2 regions of the Pseudarthrobacter scleromae genome follow, and region 1 is predicted to be linked to the other one. Evidence: predicted binding sites of a transcription regulator. Region 1 holds the regulator's gene; the other holds the start of a gene.
What was found. The regulator HspR, encoded in region 1, represses chaperone genes until heat shock. The targets are predictions, from matches to a motif close to AAGTTGAGTCNNNNNGACTCAACTT.
Positions count from the first base shown of each region.

Region 2: the regulator HspR is predicted to act here: its motif matches at 4,130-4,154, upstream of clpB (ATP-dependent chaperone ClpB).

Region 1 is NZ_BMKV01000005.1:89,097-95,191, forward strand. It holds gene IEX33_RS13705 (hypothetical protein) at 1-148, shown strand, start outside; gene dnaK (molecular chaperone DnaK) at 417-2,294, shown strand; gene IEX33_RS13715 (nucleotide exchange factor GrpE) at 2,297-3,001, shown strand; gene IEX33_RS13720 (DnaJ C-terminal domain-containing protein) at 3,080-4,051, shown strand; gene IEX33_RS13725 (heat shock protein transcriptional repressor HspR) at 4,067-4,492, shown strand; gene urtA (urea ABC transporter substrate-binding protein) at 4,812-6,077, shown strand.
Region 2 is NZ_BMKV01000005.1:257,603-263,697, reverse strand. It holds gene IEX33_RS14485 (ABC transporter permease subunit) at 1-31, shown strand, start outside; gene IEX33_RS14480 (DUF3073 domain-containing protein) at 242-475, opposite strand; gene IEX33_RS14475 (septum formation family protein) at 746-1,405, shown strand; gene clpB (ATP-dependent chaperone ClpB) at 1,454-4,099, opposite strand; gene IEX33_RS14465 (sulfate/molybdate ABC transporter ATP-binding protein) at 4,302-5,348, opposite strand; gene IEX33_RS14460 (ABC transporter permease) at 5,345-6,095, opposite strand, start outside.

The DNA.
Region 1 (6,095 bases):
GTACCCGGACGGGGACTACGGTGACGCCGGCACCTCCGGCGCAGCCCGCGAAACCGATGCCCTCCAGGACGGGCTCGCGGACGGCCAGGTGAACACCACCTCGAAGGAGGGCGGTCCCCTGCACGGCGGCCGGGACAGCGACAGGTAGCGCGGCGGCAAGAGCAGCCCCGCAACGCGAAGCAGAACGGCGGCGGGTTCTCCAACAGCGAAAACGGAGAGCCGCCGTCGTCCGCGTTTAAGCGCTGTTAACCGCGCCAATGCTGACAGCCGGGCGGATCCATGGAGTTGCCCGGACGCAAAGTTGAGCGTACCTCGCTCAACTCCGTGTTGACATCAAAGGCGACCTGAGTAAAGTTGAGTGCAGAACGCTCAATAGCGGGCGCCAACCAGTTTCCAAGGAAAGAAGGAAGCAACACATGTCACGTGCAGTAGGTATCGACCTCGGAACCACCAACTCCGTCGTCTCCGTTCTCGAAGGTGGCGAGCCCACCGTTATTGCCAACGCCGAGGGTGGCCGCACCACGCCGTCCGTCGTTGCGTTCTCCAAGTCCGGCGAAGTCCTGGTGGGTGAAATCGCCAAGCGCCAGGCCGTCAACAACATCGATCGCACCATCGCCTCGGTCAAGCGCCACATGGGCACGGACTGGACCGTCAACATTGACGAGAAGAAGTACACCCCGCAGGAAATCTCCGCGCGTATCCTCATGAAGCTGAAGAACGACGCCGAGTCCTACCTGGGTGAAAAGGTCACAGACGCTGTGATCACCGTTCCGGCGTACTTCAACGACGCCGAGCGCCAGGCAACCAAGGAAGCCGGCGAGATTGCAGGCCTGAACGTCCTGCGCATCGTCAACGAGCCCACCGCGGCAGCGCTGGCCTACGGCCTGGACAAGGGCAAGGAAGACGAACTCATCCTGGTCTTCGACCTCGGCGGCGGCACCTTCGACGTCTCCCTGCTGGAAGTCGGCAAGGACGAAGACAACTTCTCCACCATCCAGGTCCGCGCCACCGCCGGTGACAACCGCCTGGGCGGCGACGACTGGGACCAGCGCGTCGTTGACTACCTGCTCAACCAGCTCAAGGTCAAGGGCATGGACCTGTCCAAGGACAAGATCGCCCTCCAGCGCCTCCGCGAAGCCGCTGAGCAGGCCAAGAAGGAACTCTCTTCCTCCACCAGCACCAACGTCTCCCTCCAGTACCTGTCCGTCACCCCCGACGGCCCGGTCCACCTGGACGAGCAGCTGACCCGCGCCAAGTTCCAGGACCTCACCAAGGACCTGCTGGAGCGCACCAAGAAGCCGTTCCACGACGTCATCAAGGAAGCCGGCATCAAGCTCTCCGACATCGACCACATCGTGCTGGTGGGCGGTTCCACCCGCATGCCCGCTGTCTCCGAGCTGGTCAAGGAACTGGCAGGCGGCAAGGAGCCGAACAAGGGCGTGAACCCGGACGAGGTTGTGGCTGTTGGCGCAGCCCTGCAGGCCGGTGTCCTGAAGGGCGAGCGCAAGGACGTCCTCCTGATCGACGTCACCCCGCTGTCCCTCGGCATCGAAACCAAGGGCGGTGTGATGACGCACCTGATCGAGCGCAACACGGCCATCCCCACCAAGCGGTCCGAGACCTTCACCACGGCTGACGACAACCAGCCGTCCGTGGCCATCCAGGTCTTCCAGGGCGAGCGCGAATTCACCCGCGACAACAAGCCGCTGGGCACATTCGAGCTGACCGGTATCGCTCCGGCTCCGCGCGGCGTCCCGCAGGTTGAGGTCACCTTCGACATCGACGCCAACGGCATCGTCCATGTCTCCGCGAAGGACAAGGGCACCGGCAAGGAACAGTCCATGACCATCACCGGCGGTTCCAGCCTCTCCAAGGAAGACATTGACCGCATGGTCAAGGATGCCGAGGAGCACGCAGCCGAGGACAAGGCCCGCCGCGAGGCAACCGACACCCGCAACACCGCCGAGCAGCTCGCCTACTCCGTGGACAAGCTGATCGCGGACAACGCCGACAAGCTGCCTGAAGAGGTCAAGACCGAGGTCCAGGCCGACGTCGACGACCTCAAGAAGGCACTCGAAGGCACCGACGACGCCGCCGTGAAGGCCGCCTTCGAGAAGCTCCAGGCTTCCCAGGGCAAGCTGGGCGAGGCCATCTACGCCCAGGCCGGTTCACCGGACGGTGCCACCGGCGCTGCAGGTGCTGAAGGCGCTGCGGGATCAGCTGCCGGTGACAAAGCTGGCGACGAGGACATCGTTGACGCCGAGATCATCGACGAAGACGAAGCGAAGAAGTAGCCATGCCCCATCACGGTAACGAGGAAGAACACAACACTTCCACCGACCACGACCGCGCGGGCCAGAAGGGTGACAGCCATGAGCCGGTCATCCGGGACAACCGCAAGGTTGACCCGGTGACCGGGCAGGCCCGGCACCCTGAAGGGGGCAGCACCTCCCACGGTGCAGGTGCGGCTTCCGGCACGGATTCCGACGGCGACGCCCTGGCCCAGGCTGAGGAGATCCTCAACGGCGTCGAGGTGCCGGCGGAAGAATCCGTGGCGCAGGGTGCCGCTGGAACGGGTTCGGCCAACGCTGAGGCGGCCGAGCTGCGGAACGACCTCCTCCGGCTGCAGGCCGAGTACGTCAACTACCGCAAGCGCGTTGAACGCGACCGCGCCGTGGCAGGGGAAATGGCCGTCATCGGCGTCCTGAACTCCCTGCTTCCGGTCCTGGACGACGTCGACGCAGCCCGCCAGCACGGCGACCTGGCCGACGGGCCGTTTGCCGCGATCGCCACCAAGCTGGAGAACGCACTGAAGACGTACGGCCTGGTCCGCATCGACGAGACCGGAGTGGAGTTCGATCCCACGATCCACGAGGCCCTGATCCAGCAGCCCGGCGAGGACATCGAGGTTGACACCGTCAGCCAGGTGCTCCGCTCAGGCTACAAGTCAGGCGAACGCGTCCTCCGGGCAGCACAGGTCATCGTCGCAGTACCTGCGTAGCATTACTTTCGGTGGTTGAGCCGGCCAGTTTCCGGTTGGCTCAACCACCGACCCATAACTTTTTGAAAGGAAACGCCATTGGCTAGCCAGGATTGGGTGGACAAGGACTTTTACGCGATCCTTGGTATCGCCAAGGACGCTTCCGACGCCGACATCAAGAAGGCATACCGGAAGCTCGCCAGGCAGCACCACCCGGACACGAATGCGGGGAACGCTGCTTCGGAGAAGAAGTTCAAGGACATCTCCGAGGCCTATTCCGTGCTCTCGGATCCCGATGAGCGCCAGCAGTATGACGCCATCCGGGCCATGGGCGGCGGCGCCCGGTTCGCGCCGGGCGGAGCCGGGGCGGGCAGCGCCGGGTTCGAGGACATGTTCGGTGGCCTGTTCACGGGCAACACCGGCCGGCACGCGGGCGGGTTCAACCCCTCCGCGGGCGGCATCCCGCCGGAGTTCGCTGACCTCTTCGGCGGCGGCTTCGGCCAGACCGGATTCCAGCGGACCCCGCAGAAGGGCGCGGACCGCACGGCCTCCACGAGCATTTCCTTCGCCGGAGCCATCCGCGGCACCACCATCGGCTTGCGGGAACCCAGCGGCGAAGTGATCGACGTCCGGGTGCCCGCCGGCATCAAGGACGGCCAGAAGGTCCGCGTCCGGGGGAAGGGCCAGCCTGGCGCCGCCGGTTACGGAGACCTGGTGGTGTCCGTCGCCGTCCAGCCGCATGCGTTCTACACGCGCGACGGCGACAACCTCCGCATCCACGTCCCCGTCACCTTCCCCGAGGCTGCTTTGGGAGCGGACATCGAGGTGCCCACCATCGACGGCGAAAAGGTGCGGGTCCGTGTGCCGGCCGGTACGCCGTCGGGCCGCACCCTGCGGGTCAAGGGCAAAGGCGTGAAGACGTCCAAGGGAACCGGCGACCTGCTGGTGACCATCGACGTCGCCGTTCCCAAGAACCTGAACAAGGAAGCCGAAGCCGCGGTCAAGGCGTTTGCCGAGGCCACGGCCGGAGCCGATGTCCGTGAGGGCCTGGCCGCCAAGGCCCGGTTGTAGCAGGGGAGGTGTGCTGTGGACGTCAGTGCTGACCAGCCTATCTTCGTGATTTCGGTCGCGGCTGAACTCGCGGACATGCACCCCCAGACGCTCCGGCAGTACGACCGGCTGGGCATCGTCTCGCCCAGCCGTGCGCCCGGCAAGTCCCGCCGCTACTCGCAGCGGGATATCAACATGCTCCGTGAAGTGCAGCGGTTGTCGCAGGAAGGCGTCTCGCTGGAAGGAATCAAGCGGATCCTGGAACTGGAGAACCAGGTGGCCGCCCTGCAGAGCAGGGTCTCGGAACTGACCGAGGAACTTGGCCGGCGGCGGCAGCCGCTGGACGCCCGGATCTTCGCGGCGGGCGCTGCCGGCGACGTGGTGAGCCTGGCGCGCGGCCAGCGCCCGCGCCCGCGGTCCCAGGCCGTGGTGCTGTGGCGGCCGCGTGCCATCGGCAGGTAGGTGCTGCGCCTGAAGGAACCGCCGGTGGACCCTGGCCATCAACGGTCCGCTGGTTTATGTCCGCCCAGCGGGCCAAGATTACGGCCCGGAACGTTTCCCCCACGTTAACTTTCATTCCATCCCTTCCCTGCAATCAGGCCGCTTTTCCCGCAGACACCCTGCATCTGGCGGCAACCATGAGCCGGGACGAAACGGTTCAGAAACCAACCGCCGCGAAACCGAAACAATCCGCTCCTACATTCATCGCAAGGGGTCTCTTCCCGGGACCTCGGAGGCGAGCCGCTGCCCCAGGCAGCGGCGGAGTGAGAAGCAGGTACACATGAAGGTTTCGGTTCACAAGCGCGCTTTCCTTCCCCTTGCGGCGGCCGCCGTGGCCACAGCTTTGGCGGGCTGCGGCAGTCAAATTGCGGATCCGGCATCCGCGGGCTCCACAGCCAGCACCGGCACGTCCTGTGTGGACACGTCGGGCGACAGCATCAAAGTGGGCTTCATCAATTCCTTGTCCGGCACCATGGCCATCAGCGAGAGCACAGTGTTCGACTCCCTGACCCTGGCTGCCGAGGAAATAAACGCGTCCGGCGGCGTCCTGGGCAAACAGCTCCAAGTGGTCAGTGAGGATGGCGCCAGCGAACCGACGAAGTTTGCCGAGCGCGCCGGAAAACTGATCCAGCAGGATTGCACCGCGGCCGTATTCGGCGGCTGGACCTCGTCAAGCCGCAAGGCCATGCTTCCCGTCTTCGAAGCCAACGACGCACTGCTGTTTTATCCGGTGCAGTATGAAGGCCTGGAGTCATCGAAGAACATCTTCTACACCGGGGCCACCACCAACCAGCAGATCATTCCGGCCCTTGACTACCTGGCCGAGCAGGGAACAACGTCGCTTTTCCTGGTAGGCAGCGATTACGTCTTCCCGCGGACGGCCAACAAGATCATCCAGGCCTATGCCGCCGCCAAGGGCATCGAAATCCTTGGGGAAGAGTACACCCCGCTTGGTTCCACGGAATTTTCCACCATTGTCAACAAAGTCCGGGATTCGAAGGCCGATGCAGTCTTCAATACCCTCAATGGCGACAGCAATGTGGCGTTCTTCCGCCAGTACAAGAGCGTTGGCCTGACAGCGGACACCATGCCCGTCGTCTCGGTTTCCATTGCCGAGGAGGAAGTCCCCGGCGTCGGCCTGGACAACGTGGAAGGGCAGTTGACCGCGTGGGACTACTACCAGACCCTGGACACCCCGGCCAACAAAAAATTCGTCGCCGCCTTCAAAGCGAAGTTCGGCGCTGAGCGGGTGACGAGTGACCCCATGGAGGCTGCTTACACCTCGCTGTACCTCTGGAAAGCCATGGTGGAGAAGGCCGGGTCATTTGAGGTGGACCAGGTGCAGGCTGCGGCGGACGGCGTCACCTTCGAAGCACCCGAAGGCCTTGTGACGGTAAACGGGGAGAACAACCACATCACCAAGACCCCCCGGATCGGAAAGATCAATTCTGAGGGCCTCATCGACACGGTCTGGTCCTCGCCCGAGGCCGTTGAACCGGATCCGTTCCTGGCCACCTACGACTGGGCCAAGGACCTGGCCAAGTAGCAACTGGGGACATAGCGA
Region 2 (6,095 bases), 170 kb from region 1:
GCGCGTGCAGGCGCCGGCAGGGGCGCGGTAGGTCTCCTGGGCAGCAGAAAGCCCGCTGCCTGCGCCGTTTCCGGTGCGGGCAGCGGGCCCAATAACTGAAGTCAGCCCCAGCGGTCCAGTGGGACCGGGGGGCCGAAAAGAAGCGCTGCACTGGTCCAAAGACCAGGATCCATGCATTGGGTCCACTGGTGCTGCGGCGTCACCAGGACTGCCCCGTTACGGCAGCAGCACCTTGAGACAACTAGCCGATCCGACGGGTGTCTACCTCGTCGTCGTCTTCTTCCAAATCATCCGCGTACTTATCCACATAAGCCGAATAGTCAGGTTCGACTGGCTCATTCGCATAATGGCTCGTGGCACGACTGCCCGGACCCGTCAGCTCACGCTGAAGTGCCGAATAGTCAGTGTTCGGGGAGTAGTACTTGATATCCCGAGCCTGCTTGGTAGCTTTTGCCTTTTGACGGCCGCGCCCCATGGCGTGACCCCCTTTTGTACTTGGACCGGAGGTGGTCACCTTGGCGTAGGTGAGGCCCCGGAATGTTTGGTCAATTTGTCGTACACCTAGATTACATGCTTTCGACTGCCCCCGCTTGCCACGCGCGGCGCCCTGGGGTGGCCTGGGTTACCATCAGGGCGCCAAACCGCGGGTTTCCCGCTTTTTTCTTCGGTAGAGTCGCTAAAACATCTGTTGATATGGACAGCGGGCCGGCCCGCCGCTGCGCAGAGAACCAGGAGGATGCACCACGTGAACCACCAGGACGTCCCGCCCAGGCCGGCCTCGCCACCCGCCGCCGGCCTGCCGCGCGTGCCTGCACCCGCGGCCGAACCGGTCCTGCACCCCCGCATGGAACCGGAGGACGCAGCGCATTCCGGAAGGGTCAACGGGCGGACGCTGTGGATTGCAGTGTTCGTTGTTGTGCTGCTGGCCGTCGTCGGTTCCCTGGTGTGGCTTGCCCTGTGGCTGGACTCAAACCAGGAACCGGGCGCTTCCGGAAGTGGTGCTGCGGGGGTGCTGGAAACCACGGTAGCGCCGCCCGCCACGGCGCTGCCACTGCCCCGCGAGGGGGTGGCGCCCGCCGACTTCGCGCTGGGCGACTGCTTCAAGGATTTCGACCCCGAGGCACTGGCATCCACCGTGGTGGCCTGCGATACCGGGCACTCGGCCCAGCTCGTGGCATTGTTCCGGTACCCGGAGGGTGATTCCTACCCCGGCGCCGAGGCACTGAAGGCCAAGGCGCTGGAAGCGTGCCAGGCCGCCAGGCTGGGCCCGGCAGCCAACGACTACGACCTCAACTACGAGCGCAGCTTCCCGAGCACCACCAGCTGGGAATCCGGTGACCGCAGGGTGGACTGCTACGTGACGGCCCCCGGCGGGAACGTGATCAACGCAAGCGTGCTGCCCTAGCGGCCACGCCGCCAGGGCAGCACCCTGCCTGTTGTTTTCCGGCCGCCCCTAGTCCTTCCGGCGGACAGAGAGTCCGCTGCTGCGACCCTCCGCCGCCGGGAGGTCGGTTCCGGCCGCGGTGAGTTCTCCGACGTCCGCGGCCGTGTCCACCAGCACCGTGTCGCCGTCGCTGATATCGCCGGCCAGGATGGCTTTCGCCAGGCGGTCGCCGATCTCGCGCTGCACCAGCCGGCGCAGGGGCCGGGCACCGTAGGCGGGATCGAACCCGGAGAGGGCCAGCCAGGCCCGCGCACCTTCCGTGACCTCGAGCGTCAGGCGGCGGTCGCGGAGCCTGCGCCCCAGTTCGTCCACGTGCAGTTCCACAATGTGCGCCAGCTCTTCAACGGTGAGGGCGTCGAACAGCACCACCTCATCCAGCCGGTTCAGGAACTCGGGCTTGAAGGACGCATTGACGGTGGCCATGACGGCGTTCCGCTTGGCGTCCGGATCCAGGGTCTGGTCCACCAGGAACTGGCTGCCCAGGTTGGAGGTCAACACCAGGATGACGTTGCGGAAGTCCACGGTGCGGCCCTGCCCGTCGGTGAGCCGGCCGTCGTCGAGCACCTGCAGGAGGATGTCGAAGACCTCGGGGTGGGCTTTCTCCACCTCGTCCAGGAGCACAACGGAGTACGGGCGGCGGCGGACGGCTTCGGTGAGCTGGCCGCCTTCCTCGTAGCCCACGTACCCCGGAGGCGCACCCACCAGCCGGGCCACGGAGTGCTTCTCCCCGTACTCGGACATGTCGATGCGCACCATGGCGCGTTCGTCGTCGAAGAGGAAGTCCGCCAGCGCCTTGGCCAGCTCCGTCTTTCCGACGCCGGTGGGCCCCAGGAAGAGGAACGATCCGGTAGGACGGTTGGGGTCGCTGATGCCGGCCCGCGCGCGCCGGACGGCGTCGGAGACCGCCGTGACCGCCTTCGTCTGGCCGATCAGCCGCTTGCCCAGTTCCTCCTCCATATGGAGCAGCTTCTGGCTCTCGCCCTGCAGCATGCGCCCGGCCGGGATGCCGGTCCAGGCGGAGATGACCTCGGCGATGTCGTCAGCGGTTACCTGCTCGGCAACCATCTGCGTGGATTTGTCCACGACGGCGGCCTCGGCTTCCGCGGCAGCGTTCAGCTCGCGTTCCAGGGCGGGGATCTCGCCGTAGAGGATGCGCGAGGCTGTTTCCAGGTCACCTTCGCGGGCGGCCTTGTCATAGGCGCTGCGCAGTTCATCCAGCTTTGCCTTGAGATCGCCTACCCGGTTGAGGCCTGCCTTTTCGGCTTCCCAGCGCGCCTTAAGCGCGTTCAGTTCCTCTTCCTTGTCCGCCTTGTCCGCCCGGAGTGCGGCCAGCCGCTCAATGGACGCGGCGTCCTTTTCGTCCTGGAGGGCCAGCTCCTCCATGGTGAGCCGGTCCACCAGCCGCTGCAGCTGGTCGATTTCCTCGGGCGCCGAGTCGATCTCCATGCGGAGCCGGGACGCGGCCTCGTCCACCAGGTCGATCGCCTTGTCCGGCAGCTGCCGGCCGGAAATGTAGCGGTTGGACAGCGTGGCGGCAGCCACCAGCGCGGCATCCGCGATGGTCACCTTGTGGTGCGCCTCGTAGCGCTCCTTCAGGCCGCGGAGGATGCCGATGGTGTCCTCCACGCTCGGCTCACCCACATACACCTGCTGGAACCTGCGCTCCAGCGCCGGGTCCTTTTCGATGTTCTCCCGGTACTCGTCCAGGGTGGTGGCACCGATCAGCCGCAACTCGCCGCGGGCCAGCATGGGCTTGAGCATGTTGCCGGCGTCCATGGATGAGTCGCCGGTGGCGCCGGCACCCACCACGGTGTGGATCTCGTCGATGAACGTGACGATCTGGCCCTCGGAGTTCTTGATCTCCTCCAGGACGGCCTTGAGCCGCTCCTCGAACTCGCCGCGGTACTTGGCGCCCGCCACCATGGACGCCAGGTCCAGGGCGATGAGGGTCTTGCCGCGGAGGCTTTCCGGCACGTCCCCGGCCACGATGCGCTGGGCCAGGCCCTCCACCACGGCGGTCTTGCCGACGCCGGGCTCACCGATGATCACGGGGTTGTTCTTGGTGCGGCGGCTCAGGACCTGGACAATCCGGCGGATTTCGGCGTCCCGGCCGATCACGGGATCAAGCTTGCCGGAGCGGGCCATGGCGGTCAGGTCCGTGCCGAACTTTTCCAGGGACTGGAACGTGTTCTCCGGATCCGGGCTGGTGACCTTCCCGTCGCCGCGGACACCCGGCAGGGCGGCGAGCAGCGCTTCATGGGAGGCGCCGGCGTCGCGCAGCAGGCGGGCCGCGGCATCGTTGCCGGCCGAGAGGCCCAGGAGGAGGACCTCGGTGGAGACGAAGGTATCGCCCAGCCGGTCCGCTTCCTCCTTGGCGTTCTGGATGGCCTGCAGCGCAGGGCGGGAGAGCTGCGCCTGCTGGCTGGATCCGCCGGAGGTGGCAGGGAGCGCCTTAATGGCGCTGCTCGCCTGGACGCTGACGGAGTCCGGGTCCGCACCCGTGGCGCGGAGCAGCGCCACGGCCACGCCTTCGCGCTGGTCCATTAGCGCCTTGAGCAGGTGGGCCGGTTCAACCTGGGGATTTCCGGCCGTGGAGGCGTTCATGGCCGCAGCCGAGAGAGCCTCCTGGCTCTTGGTGGTGAATTTGACGTCCAAAGAGAGCTCCTTCCGGGGGCAGTTTTTATTAACTTGAGTCTACTACGCTCAACTTTGGTTTTGCGCCGTTCCTGATGACTGTTTGCCTACAGCGAAACAGCTCCACGCGGCCGGCGACAGGGGCGACAGACCCTATTTCGGCGGGGCTGGTGCTTGCCCCCGTTGTAGGACAGCCCCTAGGACATCCCCGCTGCGGATAGTCCTACAGCGGGTAGACGGACACTGCTGCGGCCTTGACCACAAGGTGCACCGTCATCCCCGGGACCAGCCCGAGGTCCGCCAAGGCGGCAGGCGTGATGTCAGCCGCCAGCCCGCCGCCCCGCACCCGGATCTGGTCCCCATGAGGTTCCAGGTCCGTAATGGCCACTGCGAAGGAGTTCCGGGGGCTGCCGTGCGCGTCGGTGAGGAATACAGAAACGGCCGACGGCGGGAACACGGCCACCGCGGGACGGCCGGCGGGGACGGGGTCCTCGCTGTGGCCGGCAATATGCCCGCGGGCGGCCAGGATGCCGTCACCGGCGGAGGTTCCCACCACAAAATTGAGTCCCGCCAGCCCGGCGGCGAACGCGCTGCGCGGCTTGTGCAGGACCTGCCGGGTGGGGCCTTCCTCAGCAATCCGGCCGTTCTCCAGGATGACCACCCTGTCGGCAAGCATCAGGGCATCCAGGACGTCATGGGTGATGATGATGGCCGGCCGGTCCGCCAGGACCCGCTTGAGCAGGCGCCGGAGCAGCGGGGCGGAATGGATGTCCAGCGCCGCCATCGGCTCGTCCAGGAGGAGGAGCCCGGGATCCGCGGCGAGCGCCCGGGCCACCGCCACGCGCTGCGCCTGCCCGCCGGACAGTTCGGCAGGACGGCGGCCCGCAAGGTCCCCGGCTTCAACATCGTCCAGCCACCGCACCGCCTGCTGCATAGCCTGGCGCCTCGGCGTCCCCGCGCTCCGCGGCCCGAAAGCCACGTTGTCAGCCGCGGTGAGATGCGGAAAGAGCAGCGGCTCCTGGGCCAGCAGCGCCGTCCCGCGGTGATGGGGGGCGGCCCACCGCTTCTCCCCGTCCCCCAGGTGGAACAGAGTCCGGCCGTTCAGCTCGGCCCGTCCCCCGTCCGGCCGCACAAGCCCGGCGATGACCGAGAGCAGGGTGGACTTGCCGGCGCCGTTGGGACCCATCACGGCCACAGTTTCCGTGGCGCCCAGCGACAGGGCAACGTCGAAACCGCGCTCTGCCACGGCTGCCTGGAACGAGAACGTCACGTGAGGGCACCGCCCGCCCCGGCAGCCGTCGTCGGCCGCTCGCCCGAAGCCTGCTTCCTGGCCTTCCCATCCGGGCCCCTGCCGCCGGAGCGCCGGTAGGCAAGGGCCACCACCGCGACGGCCACAGCCACCAGTACCAGGGAAAGCGCGACGGCGGCGTCCGGGTCGGTCTCGCGCTGCAGGTAGATTTCGAGCGGCAGTGTCCGGGTTACCCCCTGCAGGCTGCCGGCGAACGTAAGCGTGGCGCCGAACTCCCCGAGGCTCCGGGCGAAGGAAAGGACCGCCCCGGATGCCAGCCCCGGCAAGACCAGCGGGAGCGTGACGCGCCGGAAGACGGTTCCCGGCGTTGCCCCCAGCGTCGCGGCCACGGCCTCGTACCTCTGGCCGCCGGTCCGGAGGGCACCTTCGAGGCTCACCACCAGGAACGGCAGGGCCACAAACGTCTGGGCCAGCACCACGGCGGTGGTGGAAAACGCGATCTGCAGTCCCAGCACCTCGATCGCCCCGCCCAGGAGTCCCTGCCGGCCGAACGTGTACAGGAGGGCAATGCCGCCAACCACCGGCGGCAGGACCAGCGGCAGCAACACCAGCGAGCGCAGGAGCCCCAGCAGCGGAAACCTGCCCCGGGCCAGGACCACCGCGAGCGGTACCCCAAGCACAATGCAGAGGGCAGTGCTGGCCGCCGCCGTACGCAGGCTCAGGCCCAGCGCCGCCAGTGCCGGCGCGGACGTGACCAGCGGAATGAAG